2 regions of the Pseudomonas sp. MYb118 genome follow, and region 2 is predicted to be linked to the other one. Evidence: riboswitches for the same ligand, from Rfam matches in the RefSeq annotation. Region 2 holds a riboswitch; the other holds the start of a gene.
What was found. A riboswitch is a leader RNA that binds a small molecule or an ion and turns the genes downstream of it on or off. The one in region 2 is predicted to bind manganese.

Region 1: another riboswitch for manganese. It lies ahead of ABVN20_RS08925 (TMEM165/GDT1 family protein); the one in region 2 lies ahead of mntP (manganese efflux pump MntP).

What each region holds. Positions count from the first base shown of each region.
Region 1 covers NZ_JBFRXN010000002.1:693,070-700,805, reverse strand. The annotation lists gene ABVN20_RS08955 (1-acyl-sn-glycerol-3-phosphate acyltransferase) at 1-795, opposite strand, end outside; gene ABVN20_RS08950 (CPXCG motif-containing cysteine-rich protein) at 938-1,120, shown strand; gene ABVN20_RS08945 (DUF2007 domain-containing protein) at 1,132-1,392, shown strand; gene ABVN20_RS08940 (SOS response-associated peptidase) at 1,428-2,051, shown strand; gene ABVN20_RS08935 (methyl-accepting chemotaxis protein) at 2,150-4,291, opposite strand; gene ABVN20_RS08930 (M48 family metallopeptidase) at 4,554-5,372, shown strand; gene ABVN20_RS08925 (TMEM165/GDT1 family protein) at 5,521-6,105, opposite strand; yybP-ykoY riboswitch at 6,195-6,317, opposite strand; gene ABVN20_RS08920 (methyltransferase) at 6,370-7,368, opposite strand; gene ABVN20_RS08915 (2-hydroxyacid dehydrogenase) at 7,402-7,736, opposite strand, start outside.
Region 2 covers NZ_JBFRXN010000003.1:1,067,307-1,075,042, reverse strand. The annotation lists gene ABVN20_RS26065 (serine protease) at 1-365, opposite strand, end outside; gene ABVN20_RS26060 (TonB-dependent siderophore receptor) at 632-2,881, opposite strand; gene ABVN20_RS26055 (GFA family protein) at 2,978-3,466, opposite strand; yybP-ykoY riboswitch at 3,648-3,821, shown strand; gene mntP (manganese efflux pump MntP) at 3,822-4,391, shown strand; gene ABVN20_RS26045 (DNA-3-methyladenine glycosylase) at 4,556-5,182, opposite strand; gene ABVN20_RS26040 (bifunctional transcriptional activator/DNA repair enzyme AdaA) at 5,205-6,287, opposite strand; gene yfcF (glutathione transferase) at 6,468-7,100, shown strand; gene ABVN20_RS26030 (J domain-containing protein) at 7,113-7,736, opposite strand, start outside.

The DNA.
Region 1 (7,736 bases), on a different contig from region 2:
CTCGCCCGGTACTTTGGTGTAGCTGCCGGTGGTGGCGCGGATGTACAGCTCGCGGGCCTTGGCCTGGTCGCACGGGTCGTATTCGTAGCTGATCGACACCGGGGTCAGGTTCAGCGACTTGATGACCTCGCCGAATGGCTCGTCCTTGCGGCTCATGTGGAACATCTTGAGGATCGCCGACTCGGTACGGTCATCGCCGTCCTTGGCCCGGCCTTCGGCCTGGGCGATCCAGATCGAGGCGCAATCGTTGCGGATCGAGTGGTTGATGTACGCGGACAGCAGCTGGTAAGCGGCCATTTTTTCCCGGCGCCCGGTAATCGAACGGTGCACGATGAAGCTCTTGTTCAGGCGCATCAGGTCGCTGACGAAGGGCTTTTGCAGCAGGTTGTCGCCAATCGCGATGCGCGGCGTCGGCAAGCCGGCGTGATACACGGCGTAGTTGACGAAGGCCGGGTCCATCACGATGTCGCGGTGGTTGGCGATGAACAGGTAGGCGCTGCCGGACTTGAATTGCTCGACGCCCGTGTAGGTCACCCCGTCGGTGGCGCGGTCGATGGTGTGGTCGACGTAATACTCGACCTTGTCCTGCAGCGTGGCCACCGAATCGACCCCGGCGAACTCACGGCGCAGGCGGGCCGCAATGAGCGGTTTGAGCATCCAGCCGAAGGCACCGGCAAAACGCGGAAAGCGGAAGTGGGTGAGGATATCTAGAAACGCCTTGTCGCTGAGCAAACGTGCCAGCACCGCTGGGACTTCGCTATCGTCGTAAGGTCGGATGGCATCGAATTCGCCCATCATGCTCTCTTGTTGGAAACGGCTAGGGTAAGTAAAGGTTTTGATCGAAAACCGGCGGGGCACGGTCTGAAAAGGTAGCCAGACACCAATAGCCCTGCAAATAGACCGGCGATTATACGCACAAGTCACCCTGGAGACCGCGATGCTGGAAACCGAGCGCTACGAATGTCCTTATTGTGGAGAAGAGGCCGAGGCCGTGCTGGACCTGTCCGGCGGTGACCAGACCTATATTGAAGACTGTCCGGTGTGTTGCCGGCCGATTACCTTTGTACTGCAGACCGATGGTCAGGAATGGATGCTCGAAGTTCACAGCGAAAATGAATGAAGGGGCATTTCATGCAGCGAATCTATGAGCCGGAAAGCCTGATGGAAGGCGAGTTGCTGCAACGCATGCTGGAAAGCGAGGGTATCGAGGCGCATCTGGTCGGGCGGGATTTGCTCGGTGCCAGCGGCGAGCTGCCCATCTTCGGTCTGTTGGGGCTGGCGGTGGAAGACGATCAGGCCGCCAGCGCCCGCGCGCTGATCACGGCGTACAATGCCGCGCTGCCACTGCCGGGCGATGAACCGGACAGTTTTCCCGGCACGCTGGTCTGTTAGGCTGGCGGTCGTTTTATCAAGAGTCGTGCTACCCCATGTGTGGACGTTATGCCCTGTTTCGCTGGAACCCCGCCTTCGCGGCCCTGCCTGGCTTTCCGGCCGATCAGCAGGCCCAGTGGAACATTTCCCCCAACGATTCGGTGTTGATGATTCGCGCCGACGCCGACGGCCAGCGCACGTTGGCCCGTGCGCGCTGGGGATTGACGCCGCCGTGGCTGACCGACCTGTCCCGCACCCCGGCCCATGCCCGGGCCGAAACCGTGGCCGAGCAACCGATGTTCCGCCAGGCCCTGCGCGAGCGCCGCTGCCTGCTGCCGGCCAACGGCTTTTACGAATGGCGCGGCGGCACCCGCAAGCGCCCGTACTGGTTGACGCCGGGGGAGGGCTCGTCAGTGTTTTTTGCGGCGATCTGGGAAGCCTACCCGGTGCAGGAACAGGTGTGGCTGAGCACGGCGGTGATCACGCAGCCGGCCATGAACCAGCGGCGGCCCCTGATCCTCGATGCGGCAGGGCAACAGGCCTGGCTCGATCCAGAAACACCCTTGCATGTGCTGCAGGGGCTGTTGGCCAGCGAGCCGGTCGCGTTGCGCGAGCGGGTGCTGGCTAATCTGGTGAATGATCCGAAATTGAATGGGCCGGAGTGTCTGACTCCGGCTTGATGGGGTGTTTCGGCCGGCCCTATCGCGAGCAAGCTCGCTCCTACAGTGAACGCAGATCCCGTGTAGGAGCGAGCCTGCTCGCGATAGGGCCCTGAAGATCAAACCTTGAACTGATTGATCAACCGCCGCTGCTGCTCGGCCAACTTGGTCAACCCGGCACTCGCCGCGCTCGACTCATCGGCACCGCCCGCCACCTCGTTGGCCACCTGGCCGATGTTGATCACGTTGCGGTTGATGTCATCGGCCACCGCGCTCTGTTCCTCCGCGGCACTGGCGATCTGGGTGTTCATGTCGTTGATCACCGACACCGCCCGGGTGATCGCGTCCAGCGCTTCGGCCGCCTTGGCCGCGTGTTGCACGCTCTCATCGGTGCGGTTCTGGCTGTCTTCCATCACCCGCACCACGTCGCGCGTGCCCTGTTGCAACTGCTGGATCATGGTCTGGATTTCTTCGGTGGCCTGCTGGGTTTTCTGCGCCAGGTTGCGCACTTCATCGGCCACCACGGCAAACCCGCGACCTTGTTCCCCGGCGCGCGCCGCTTCGATGGCGGCGTTCAAGGCCAGCAGGTTGGTCTGTTCAGCGATGCCGCGAATGGCGGTGAGGATGGCGTTGATGTTCTCGCTGTCCTTGGCCAGCGCTTGCACCACATTCACCGCCTTGCCGATTTCCACGGCCAGCACGCCGATCGAGTTCGAGGTGTCCTGCACGATCTGCTTGCCCTGGGCCGCCGACTGGTCGGCGTGGCTCGCCGCTTGCGCCGCCTGGGTGGCGTTGCGCGCCACATCCTGGGCGGTGGCGGTCATCTCATGCACGGCGGTGGCGACCTGGTCGATCTCGACCATTTGCTTCTGCACGCCGATGTTGGTGCGGATGGCGATGTCGGCGGTGTGTTCCGACGAGTCGCTGACGCTCTGCACCGACGTCACCACCTGGGTGATCATCGCCTGCAACTTGGCCAGGAAGGTGTTGAAGCCCTTGGCGATCGAGCCCAGTTCATCGGCGCGATCGCTGCTCAGGCGGCGGGTCAGGTCGCCTTCACCCTTGGCGATGTCGTCGAGCATGGCCACCATCTGCCGCAGCGGGCGGGCAATGCCGTGGCCCACCAGCCAGATCACCAGCAGGCCGATGCCGGCAATCACCAGGCCGACCATGGCCATGCCGAAGGTGTCGGACTTGCGCTGGCTATTGAGGTCGGCCTGCAGCTTTTGCAGGTCGGCCATCACCGCGTCCAGCGGCAGTTGCAGCATCAGCGTCCAGCGCGCGTCGGTCTGGCCGATGCCGAATGGCAGGTACAACTCGATGCGGCCCTGGGCCTTGTCGACGGTGTAAGTCACTTCGCCGCGCTTGAGATTGGCCATGTTGGCAATCTGCTGGCTGTCGAGGATGTCGCTGACCTTTTCACCGAATTTGCTCGGGTCCTTGGTGTAGGCGACGATCCGGCCATTGCCTCCGATCAGCGCCATTACGCCCGAGCCGTTGTACAGCTTCTGGTTGGCGCCCAGGAGCATTTCCTGGATGAAGTTCACCGACAGGTCGGCGCCGACGATGCCCTGGAAGGCGCCGTTGAGCATGATCGGTTCGATGAAGGACGCGAGCATGACGATCTTGTCGCCGACCTTGTAGGGCGCCGGATCAATCACACAGGACTTTTTCGTCTCTTTCGAGCACAGGTAATACTCGCTGGCACGCACCCCGGTGGACAGGGTCTTCTGGTCGTCGACATCCACCAGTTTGTCCAGGCCCAGGCTGCCGTCGGCATTGCGGAACCACCACGGCAGGAAACGGCCGTTGGCCGGGTCGATGCCTTTGACCTGGGTGCCGATGTAGGCCGCGTCATTGCGGTCCAGTACGTTTTGTTCCCAGGCGATGTAGGTGCCGAGAATCTTCGGGTTTTTCGCCACGTTTTCCTTGATCAGGCTGATCAATTGCTCGCGGTTGAGGCTCAACTGCGGTTGGCCGTCGGCACCCGGCGTGCCGATCAGCGCGTTGACCCGCACCAGGCCGCCGGCAATCAGCAGGGGCGCTTCGAGTTCACGCTGGATCTGGCTGACCTGGGTTTGCGCCAGGGACGTCAGGCGCTGTTCGATGACTTGTTCGAATTGCGCCTGGGTTCGCTCCTGGACCATGTCCTGGGTGCGGGCACCGGAGAACAGCGCGTACAGCACCAGCGCCGCGACGACACTTAATACGATGGCACCGGCCAGGGCTGCCACGGAAAACTGGATCGACTTGAACTTCATGGGGACTCCGCACGCAAGAGGATATCTGCGGTGCTGTATCGGCATTGGCACTGAGGGCCATGAGCGCGGGGCGATGAATTGACTGTTTTGGAGAGGTTGATGTCGCATTTGAAGCATGGCCGGCTGCGGCCGGCCGGTGATGTGAATTTTTTCCTACAGCACACGGGGCTTCATCTGAAATGTTTGCTTGTGTGTCTGTTGTATCTGGCGCCAATACAAATGGGCGCCTAGGATAGCCGGCATGTTTTCAAGGAGTTTATTGATGAACAAGCGATTGGTTGTGTGTGCTCTGGGCGCGGGTCTGTTGCTCGCCGGGTGTCAGTCGGTCAACACCACCAGCGGTGGGGCCGTGGGCGTGGAGCGCAAACAGTACATGTTCAGCATGTTGTCCACGGACGAAGTCAACCAGATGTATGCCCAGTCCTACCAGAAGACCGTGGGCGAGGCGAGCAGCCAGGGCGTGCTGGACAAGACCAGCGCCGAGGCCAAGCGTGTACAGACGATTGCCAATCGGCTGATTGCCCAGGCACCGGTTTTCCGTCCGGATTCGGCCCAGTGGAAATGGGAGGTCAACCTGATCAAGAGCGACGAGCTCAATGCCAACTGCGGGCCGGGCGGCAAGATCATTTTCTACACCGGGCTGATCGACACCCTGAAACTCACCGACGATGAAATCGCGGCGGTCATGGGCCATGAAATTGCCCACGCCCTGCGCGAACACGGCCGTGAAGCCATGTCCAAGGCCTACGGCATCGAGATGGCCAAGCAGGGCGCCGGCGCCTTGTTCGGCCTCGGCCAGGACAGCCTGGCGCTGGCCGACACCGTTGCCAACTACGGCATGACCCTGCCCAACAGCCGCGCCAACGAAAACGAAGCGGACCTGATCGGCCTGGAACTGGCCGCTCGCGCCGGCTACAACCCGAACGCGGCGATCACCCTGTGGAACAAGATGAGCAAGGCCTCGGAAGGCTCGCCACCGGAGTTCATGAGCACTCACCCGAACTCCAGCAGCCGGATCGCTTCCCTGGAAGCGGCGATTCCGAAGGTGATGCCGTTGTACGAGAAAGCGCCGAAGTCCTGATTTTGCGTTGTTGCGGCTGACCTAATCGCGACGGTTCGACGCCTCGACAGGCTCGCTCCCACAGTTGATTTTCATTGAACACAAATGTTGTGTCCGACAGAGAGCCAATGTGGGAGCGAGCCTGCTCGCGATGAACGATTACACGGTTTTAAACCCACCCACTACTCTGCATCGCCTTGTAAACCGCCACCACCGCCAGGATGAAGAACGCCGACGCCGCCAGGCGACGGATCAGGGTCAACGGCAGTTTCTCGGCAGCGAAGTTACCCGCCAGTACCACCGGCACGTTGGCAATCAGCATGCCGACGGTGGTACCAATGATCACCAGCCACAGTTCCGGGTATTGCGCGGCGAGCATCACCGTGGCGATTTGCGTCTTGTCACCGATTTCCGCGAGGAAGAACGCGATCAGCGTGGTCAGGAACGGCCCGAACTTGCGGGTCGTGCTGGCTTCGTCGTCATCCAGTTTGTCCGGCACCAGGGTCCACAGCGCGGTTGCGGCAAAACTGGCGGCGAGAATCCAGTGCAGCATCGCATCCGAGAAGAAACTGCCGAACCAGGCCCCGACTGCACCGGCGGCTGCGTGGTTGGCCAGGGTGGCGGCGACGATGCCGGCGATGATGGGCCACGGTTTACGGAACCGGGCAGCCAGAATCAGCGCGAGCAGTTGCGTCTTGTCGCCGATTTCGGCCAAGGCAACGATTGCGGTGGGAACGAGAAGTGAATCCAGCATCAGGGTTTTCCTAAGGGGCGGGTCGACACGGCTATGACACGTACAGCCTTCCCGCCCCGGGTAAGGTGTGCGTGTCATAGGTCTTGTCAAACCCTGCGCTCCGTCTGATGCGGAGGCTTGGGTCGCATGCGCCATGGTCTGAGGACCAAGTATGTTGACGCACGCCGGACGAGCATGGCGCTCGTGGGAGACTACTCCCCTAGGACGGAGCGGATTCTGCCTAGGCAAATCCGATTGGGCAAGCCCCTTTTTTGAAAAGACGTGTCAGCCGCGCTTGGCCCGGTAGATGCGGAAACCCTGTCCTTCGGCCTTGATCGCACACACGCCAAGATGCTCTTCGATCAGTGGCTGGTACTTCAGGAAGCTGTTGGCGACCAGGCGAAGTTCGCCGCCGTTTTTCAGATGTTTTGCCGCTTTTCGCAGCAAATTCTCGGTAGCCTGGTAGTTGGTGTGCACCCCGACATGGAACGGCGGGTTGCTCAGGATCGCACTCAAACCCATCGGTGCGGCGTCGATGCCGTCACCGGTAATCACCTCGGCCTGCAGGCCGTTGGCCGCCAGGGTCAGGCGACTGCTGGCCGTGGCAAAGGCATCGACATCCAGCAGGGTCAGTTGACTGTCCGGGTAGCGACGCTTGACCGCCGCCCCCAGCACGCCGGCGCCGCAACCGAAGTCCAGCAAGTGGCCGCTCGGCAACTTGTCCAGGTGCTCCAGCAACAACGCACTGCCGCGATCCAGCCGGCCGTGGCTGAACACGCCCGGCAAGCTGATGACGGTCAACGGGCCTTCGGCCAGTGGCAGCTCATAGGTCTGAGCCAAGCTTTCCAGGGGTTTGGCCGCTGGCGCGTCGGCCACGGTGACCTGCCAGAGTTGGCAATGCCGGGCACTGTCGAGCTTGCGCGGTTTGCCGAACGGGTTCAGTTGTTTGGCCGCGCCTTCGATACCGCTGCGCTTTTCTCCCACCAGAAACAGCTCGCGCCCGGCCAGGCGCGAGGCGAGGGCGTTGAGCAGGTAATCGGTGAGGTCGCGGGCCTTGGGCAGGAACAGCACCGCAGCCTCGAACTCGCGCTCGGGAGCGTTCACGCCGAAATGGCTGCGCCCGGCGAAACGTGCCTCCAGCCCGGCCTGATCGCCGGCATGCCAGCACCAGCCGTGGGCGTCGGGCAGGCGCCCGAGCAAATCGTCGGCGGGCAAACCGGCCAGCAACACCGAGCCCTGGAACAACTCGGCCTGACGAAGCAGTACTTCACTGCGCGGATCCATACTCTGCTCCCTGAAAAAATGTGCGGCAGTTTATCAACTGACGACCCGCAGTGCCTTACCGCTGAAGTAGCCCTGTGCGTTTTCGGTCAACTGGCCGACGATCCGCTGGCGCGCCTCGCGACTGCCCCAGGCGTTGTGCGGGGTGACGATCAGGCGCGGGATGTCGTCGGCGAGCAACGGGTTGCCGGCCGCTGGCGGTTCGACGCTGAGCACGTCGGTGGCCGCGCCGCCGAGGTGGCCATTGCGCAGGGCATCGGCCAATGCCTGTTCGTCGATCAGGCCACCGCGCGCGGTGTTGACCACGAACGCGCCCGGTTTCATCGACGCCAGTTCGCGGGCGCCGATGAAGTGGCGGGTGTGTTCGTTGA
Region 2 (7,736 bases):
TTTATCGCATAACTTTTCGACGTGCTGTAAGTGTCGTTGAAGTAGTTGAATTTGACCGACTCTTTATATTGGCCTGAAGGCTTCGGACCACTGACGCCGGGAATGCAATGGGCCGCTGTCAATAAATAGGCCGGCCCTGTTGCGCGGTTGGCGTAGTCGCGGGTGTCCAGCAGGCTTGCGGTGCAGCCGGGCACGTCATCGAGGAACATTTTGCCCACGCCGTTCCAGTGTTTGTAGCGGTTGTCGGCGTTCTTCAGCAGCACGGCGTCGGACTCGTTGGCCAGGCCTTCGCCGAGGTCTTTGGCGTGCACGGTAGCTGACAGGGTCAGTGTGATGAGGGGTATTAATAGATATTCTTTTTTCATGACCATTCCATGGTGTTTGCAAGTTGTTAAGTTGCAGTCGTAAGTGTGGTTGCAAGTCGGACAATAGGGTCCTGAATTGGCCGCTGCAAGTTTATGAAAGTTGGAATGGTGTCAATGTTTTGCGAGGGATTTATGGCTGGTAGATCTTCGTTGTTTTTGCGGGCGTTATCGCGAGCAGGCTCGCTCCCACAGGGATCGCATCAACGCTGAAGATCCATTGTGGGAGCGAGCCTGCTCGCGATAGGGAGGCATCGCCTCCCTCCAGATCAGAAATCCCAGCGCGTCGTCAGCATCAGGTTACGCGGCTCGCCATAGAAGGTCGTCCCGAAGTTGCCCAACCCGGTCAGGTACTTCTTGTCGAACACGTTGTTGGCGTTGGCCGTGAAGCTCAGGTGCTCGTTGTACTGGTAGCGGGTCATCAGGTCCACGAGGGTGTAGCCGCCCTGTTTGAGGGAGGTGGCGCCTTCGACCGGGCTGCTGCTCTGGCCATAGAAGGCGCTTTGCCAACTGATGCCGCCACCGACGGTGACCTTGTCCAGCGCGCCGGGCAAACGGTAAGTGGTGAAGGTGCGCACCAGGTGTTCCGGCTTGGTGGTGGCCAGCGGGTAGCCATAGATGCGTTGCTCCTGCTTGTCGCGGGTGCGGGCATAGGTGTAGCCGGCGGACAGGTTCCAGCCATCGGCCAGCTCGCCGGCCAGTTCCAGTTCGATGCCTTTGGTCCTGGCGCCCGGGATGGCTTCGTACACGTCCTGCCCGGTGCCGTCGGTGGTGACGTACTGGGCGATGTTTTCCTGCTCGATCTGGAAGTAGGCCAGGCTGGCGTTGAGTTTGCCGTCCAGATAAGCCGCTTTCAGGCCGGTTTCGTAGCTGTCGCCTTCAACCGGCTTGAGCGTCGAGCCCGCCGCGTCCTTGTAGGTCTGCGGCTGGTAGATGTTGGTGTAGCTGGCGTAGACCGAGTAAGTGTCGTTCAGGTCATACACCACCCCGGCGTAAGGCGTGACCACGCCGTGTTCCTTGTAGCTGGCGTGGGTGTCGGTCTGGCCGGCGCCGGGGTAGTAGTTGTAGTCCTCGTTGTACTTGAAGGTACTGACGCGGGTGCCGAGGATCAGCGACAGATCATCGGTCGGGCGCAGGCGCGTGGCCAGGTAGGCGCCGTTCTGGCTGGTGGTGCGCTCGTACTTGCCGTTTTTCGGGAAGTCCTGTTCCGGCAGGTTGCCTTTCCAGTCATAGATACTGCCCGGCACGCTCCCGGCGCCCGGGATCACGCTGTCGAACGTCGCACCGGTCTGGCGCGAATGCGAGGTCATGAAGCCGGCCGTCAGTTCGTGCTCGCGACCGCCCAGGGTAAACGGGCCGGAGACGTTCACGTCCGCGGTGTTCTGCACCCTATGACCTTCCCAGCGACCCCAGTACAGAAACATGCCTTCACCGGTAGCGCGGTCAGGGGCGCCACCGCTGGCCGAAGCCAGGCGCGTGTCGTGGTCGGTGGTCTTCTGGTTCAGGCTGACCTTGAGTTTCCAGTCGTTGGCCAGCGCCTGCTCCAGCGACGAGAAGTAGGTCACGGTGTCGAAATCACGCCGACTCCAGTCGGCGCCAGGGTTGAAGCTACGCGGGAAATCGGTGCGACCGCCGTCGGCAAAGTACACGGTGTTGCCGGTCCAGGAGCTGCCGCGCGGGGTGGCGCTGGACTTGTCGATGCCGAAGGTCAGCAGGGTGTCGTCGGTCAGGTCGGCTTCGAGGATGCCGTAGTACATGTCCTTTTTCTGGCTGTAGTGATCAATGTAGGAATTCTTGTCCTGGTACGAACCGACGAAACGGCCACGTACGCTGCCGGTGTCATTGAGCGAACCGGAAACGTCACCGGTGGTGCGGTAGTTGTCCCAGGAACCCACGGTACCGCTCAGCGAAGCCTTGAATTCCTTGGTCGGCTTCTTGCGGATCAGGTTGACCGTGGCGGACGGGTCGCCCGAACCGGTCAGCAGGCCGGTGGCGCCCTTGATCACTTCGATGCGGTCGAGGCTGGCGGCGTCGTCGCCATTGTTCGGGTTTTCGCCGTAGACGCCGTCGTATGGCTGGTTGACGCCGTCGTACTGGAAGTTGGTGATGGCAAAACCACGGGCGGAAAATTCGGTGCGGTCGCTGTCGTACTTCTGCGTCGAGACGCCGGGGGTGTTGCGCAGGGCGTCGCTGACACTTTGCACGCCCTGGTCGTCCATCTGCTGGCGGGTGACCACGGTGACCGATTGCGGCGTCTCGCGTGGCGACAAGGCCAGGCCGGTGGCCGAGGACGTCGAACCGGTGGTGTAGGAATGCGTACCCTCGGTGGTCGCGCCCAGGGCCTGGGCGGAAATGTTGGTGGCACCCAATTGCAGGGCGCCGTCTTCCTTGGCGGTGGTTTTGCCGTCGGTGGTTTGCGCCGCATGGGCGGTGGTGGCAAGGCTCAGCAGGGCAGCCGGAAGGGCCAGCGCCAGCGGGCGCAGGGCAAAGCGCAAGCGCGCAGCGAGATGGTGCGACATGGAAGTCCCTTTGTATCTGATCGTTCGGAAATGAATGTTTCTGAGGGGTTAACCGAACGAAAAAGGCAAAGGGGAACTGCCGGGTGAAAAATTCTTTCAGCGGCTCAAACCCAAGCGTTCATGCCACTGGGCGATGGACTCTTCGGGGTAGACGTCGAACTGCTTGTCCCCGGGCTGCGCCTGGACTTCGACCCAGGACGCTTTCGAGCCGAGCATCAGGTGGGTGTGTTCCGGCGGCACCGGCAGCGGGGTGTCGATGGCCGAGGCGAAAGGGTGGATCAGCTCCGGCCATTCGGGGCTGAACAGCCACAGGCCGCTGCCGCAGACGCTGCAAAAGTGCCGCTCGGCGCTGCTGCTGTGGGCGCGCTTGGCGCCTGCTTCCTTGAGGCGGGCGTGATAGATGGTGATGTGTTTGCGTCCGCGCACCTTGAGGGTCGCGGCATCGCCGCCGAGGTTGATCGCGTGACCGCCGCTGCCCTGGGTCTTGCGGCAGATCGAGCAGTAGCAGCGTTGGTAAGGGTAGGGGTGGGCGCTGGTGAGGCTGAATGTGACGGCGCCGCAGTGGCAGGAACCTTCCAGGTGCATGGGGGTGCTCCATGGGGTAAGTGGGTGGTGGGTTTAGCCTAGAAGGTTTGTGGTGGGCTGCTGGCCTCATCGCGAGCAAGCTCGCTCCTACAGGGGATTTGTGAGCGCTGAACATCCAATGTGGGAGCGAGCCTGCTCGCGATGCCTTTCATGCATTTTTCACAAACCTTCGGTTATGCTTCCGAACCTCTTTGGGGAGTAACCTGTTTGCGCGTCTGCGCAAGCGCCCGTATCAACATTCTCGGCAACCTGCCGTGGTACGGGCACCTTCTGGTTGGTGAGACCATCGACATACCTGTGCCGAAGTCGGGCGCGCGGGTGTGTCGTGGACTCAAGCCCGACCGGATCGATCGGTGTGAATCTAGCCTCTCTCGTTTTCCTCGCCTTCGCCATGTCCACCGATGCCTTCGCGGCTTCCATCGGCAAGGGCTCCAGTCTGCACAAACCGAAATTCCTCCAGGCCCTGCGCGTTGGGGTGATCTTTGGCGTGATCGAAGCCATTACGCCGATTGTCGGTTGGTTGATCGGCCAGGCCGCCTCGCAGTTCGTCTCCAGTTGGGACCACTGGATCGCCTTCACCTTGCTGCTGCTCCTGGGTCTGCACATGATCTACAACGGCATGAAGGCCGATGATGAGGAGGGGGAAGAGGAGAAACCCAAACAGCACGGTTTCTGGCTGCTGGCGGTGACCGGTTTCGCCACCAGCATCGACGCCCTGGCAGTGGGCGTGGGCCTGGCCTTCGTCAACGTCAACATCTGGCTGGCGGCGGGCCTGATTGGTCTGGCGACCATGACCATGGTGACCATTGGCGTGATGCTGGGCCGGGTCATTGGCCATGTGATTGGCAAGCGGGCGGAGATTGTTGGTGGGGTGGTGTTGATCGTTGTCGGGGCGACCATTCTGTACGAACATCTTTCGGCTTGATGGCCCCCTTGTAGGAGCGAGTTTACTCGCGATGGTCGTCAACGATAACGTGGGCTGTCTGGATGCCCGCGGTGCCTGAACCACCATCGCGAGCAAGCTCGCTCCTACAGGGATCGCCGCGTACCTGTAGGAGCGGGCTTGCCCGCGATGAACAATAACGCGGTCTATTTGCCCGGCACCCGCCACAAATACCACGCCGCCACCGTCCGATACGGTCGCCACGCCAACCCGATCTCGATCATCTGCCGGCGCGTCGGCTGTACCTGCAACCCCTTCAGCCGCCGATACCCCTCGCGCACGCCAAAATCATCGGCCGGCAGAATATCCATGCGCTCCAGGCTGTAGATCAGCAGCATTTCCACGGTCCAGCGCCCGACACCCTTCAGGCTGACCAGCTGTTCGATCAGTGCTTCATCGTCCATGGCCAACGCCGTCGCATAGTCCGGCACCACCCCGTCCAGCGTCGCCTGGGCAATGCCCTGAATGGTCGCGATCTTGCTCGCGGAAAACCCGCAACCGCGCAGTGAATCGAAACTGCTGGCCAGGATCTGCTCGGGCCTGGGAAAGGTCTCCTCGGGAAACAACCCCCGCAGCCGCCCGATGATCGCATCCCCGGCCTTGGCGTGCAGTTGCTGGTAGGCAATCGCCCGCACCAGCGATTCATACGGGTCACGCGCCGGGTGCGGCTGATGCAGGCAGGGGCCGATGGCGGCAACATGGCGCGCCCAGTCGGCGTCGAGGCTGGCCAGCAATTCACTGGCGGGCTGGTAGGAATCGTTTAGGGCGCTCAGGGGTGATTTCCTTTCGGTTCGATTAAAACGCCAGTTGCCGGGTGACTTGCACGGCGGCGTTTTCCAGGCGCAACAGAAATGCCTTGCGCGGCTGCCCGCCACCATAGCCGGTCAGCGAACCATCGGCGCCAATCACCCGATGGCAGGGCACGACAATGGAAATGCGGTTGTGCCCATTGGCCAGGCCCACGGCGCGGCTGGCCCCCGGTTTGCCCAGCTTCGCTGCGATGGTGCCGTAGGTGCTGGTCTGGCCGTAGGGGATCTTGCCGAGCTCGGCCCACACCTGCCGGGAGAACTCGCTGCCGGGCATGTGCAGCGCCACGGTGAATTCGCTCAGTTGGCCGGCAAAATAGCGCGCCAGTTCATCCTCGATCTGTTGCAGGTGTGCGTTGTGCCCGGGGGCCACCGCATAACCAAAACGGTTTTGCAACGCTTCGACTTCGCCGGTCAGCGCCGGCCGGTCGAGAAACTCCAGCAACACCAGCCCGCGTCGTTCGGCCATGGCGATCATCGGCCCCAGTGGCGTGGTCAGGCGGGTGAACAGCAGGGGTTCGCTGTTGGCGGCGCGGCCAGGGGTGATGTGGAAGGATTTCTGGAAGGCCTCGCGAAAGCCGCTCAACGACTCGTAGCCGGAATCGAACGCGACGCCGTCAATTGAGTCACCTTGCTTGATCCCGCCCAGTGCCATGCCCAGGCGCCGGGTGCGCAGCCATGCGTGGAAGGTCATGCCGAAATGCTGCTTGAACCAGCGCCGCAGCTTCAACGGCTCGATGCCCTCGGCCAGCAGATGGGCATCGGTCCAGCGCAGTTCGGGATCGGCGTCCACGGCCTTGAGCAGCTTCTGCACCCAGTCCGGGGCGATAGCCGCGGCGTCCAGCGGTTTGCAGCGCAGGCAGGCGCGGTAACCGGCGGACAGGCAATCGTCGGCATGGGCGAAGAACTCGACGTTTTCCGGCTTGGGTTTGCGCGCCGTGCAACTGGGGCGACAGAAGATCCCGGTGGTCTTGACCGCCGTGAAGAACACCCCCTCGTAGGTGGTGTCGCGCTCGAGCATGGCGCGAACCATCTCGGCGTGGGGTGGAAGCAGTGCGTTTTGTAGGTTCATGGGCTGAGCATAAGGCGTGCCGGTGTCGGGCTCCACCGGAAAATCGACAGGGAATTTTCCCGGCGAGACATCTCATGTACACAGTATTCCGCCGGGGAATACGCCCATGAAAATCATCCATTTCATTTATCGCCGCGGATCTCGTAGCGTAAAGCCTTCATGCATATGGAGATGATCGCCGTGACCCATTCCCCCCTGCGCCTGTACGTCGACGCCCAATTCACCAGCCCCTATGCCATGTCGGCGTTCGTGGTGTTGCGCGAGAAGGGTATCGACTTCCAGATCAGCACACTGGACCTCGATGCCTCGCAGAACCTGGCGGCGGACTACGCCAGCCTGTCGCTGACCCAGCGTGTGCCCACCCTTGTGCAGGGCGATTTCGCCTTGTCGGAGTCCTCGGCCATCACCGAATACCTGGAAGAGCTTTACCCGCAGGTGCCGGTTTACCCCCGCGACATCAAACAGCGCGCCAAGGCCCGGCAAGTGCAGGCCTGGCTGCGTAGCGACCTGCTGCCGATTCGCCAGGAACGCTCGACCCTGGTGGTGTTCTACGGGCAGAAGTACGGCCCGTTGTCGCCCGACGCCGAGGTGGCCGTGGGCAAATTGCTCGCCGCCGCCCAGGCGCTGCTGGCGGACGGTCGCGAGTACCTGTTCGGCCAATGGTCGATTGCCGATGTCGATCTGGCGGTCATGCTGAACCGCCTGATCCTCAACGGTGACCCGGTGCCGCCGGCGCTGGTGGCCTATGCCGAGCGGCAATGGCAACGGCCCTCCGTCCAGGAGTGGGTGAGGCTGCAACGCCCCGCGCTGTGATGCAGCGTAGAGCTAGACCACCACCTTCATCTTCGAATACACCCACGCCGCCATCACTGCCACGGCGATCAGGATCAGGATGCCCTCGCGTTTGAGGAAATGCCAAGGCAGGCGCCCGACCTTCAGCTTGATCGCCCGCACCCCACGGGCCCACATCGACAGTTTGCCGCCGCTCAGCGCGGCGTTGGTGAAGTACAGCGTGCCGAGGAACACCAGCACCGGGCTGACGCACTGCAGCCATGGCACCGGCTCGGACCAGACGTAGGCCAGTGCGGCGGGCGCGGTGCAGGGGACCACGTAGCGCAAGACCAGCAGGCCGGCGCCTTGTCGGTACAGGCTGGGTGGCAACAGCCATCGGCTGAGCCGTACATCCAGATGCCCGGCGAACACAGCGCCGGTGTGCCAGACCTGATAGACCTTGGTACCCAGCCACATGAACATCGGAACCAGCAATGGCATCAACAGCAGGGTACCCATGACGCTGGATTTTTTCCCACCGGCAAATATCGACACGATGAGCAGCACCGACAGGCTCAACCACAGGAAAAGCGTTGAACCGCTATAGCTGGTGGCGGGCAACCAGTCGCGCCAGTTGTCCAGCGGTTGCAGGCCCAGGCGTTCGGGCAACTCGGGGAA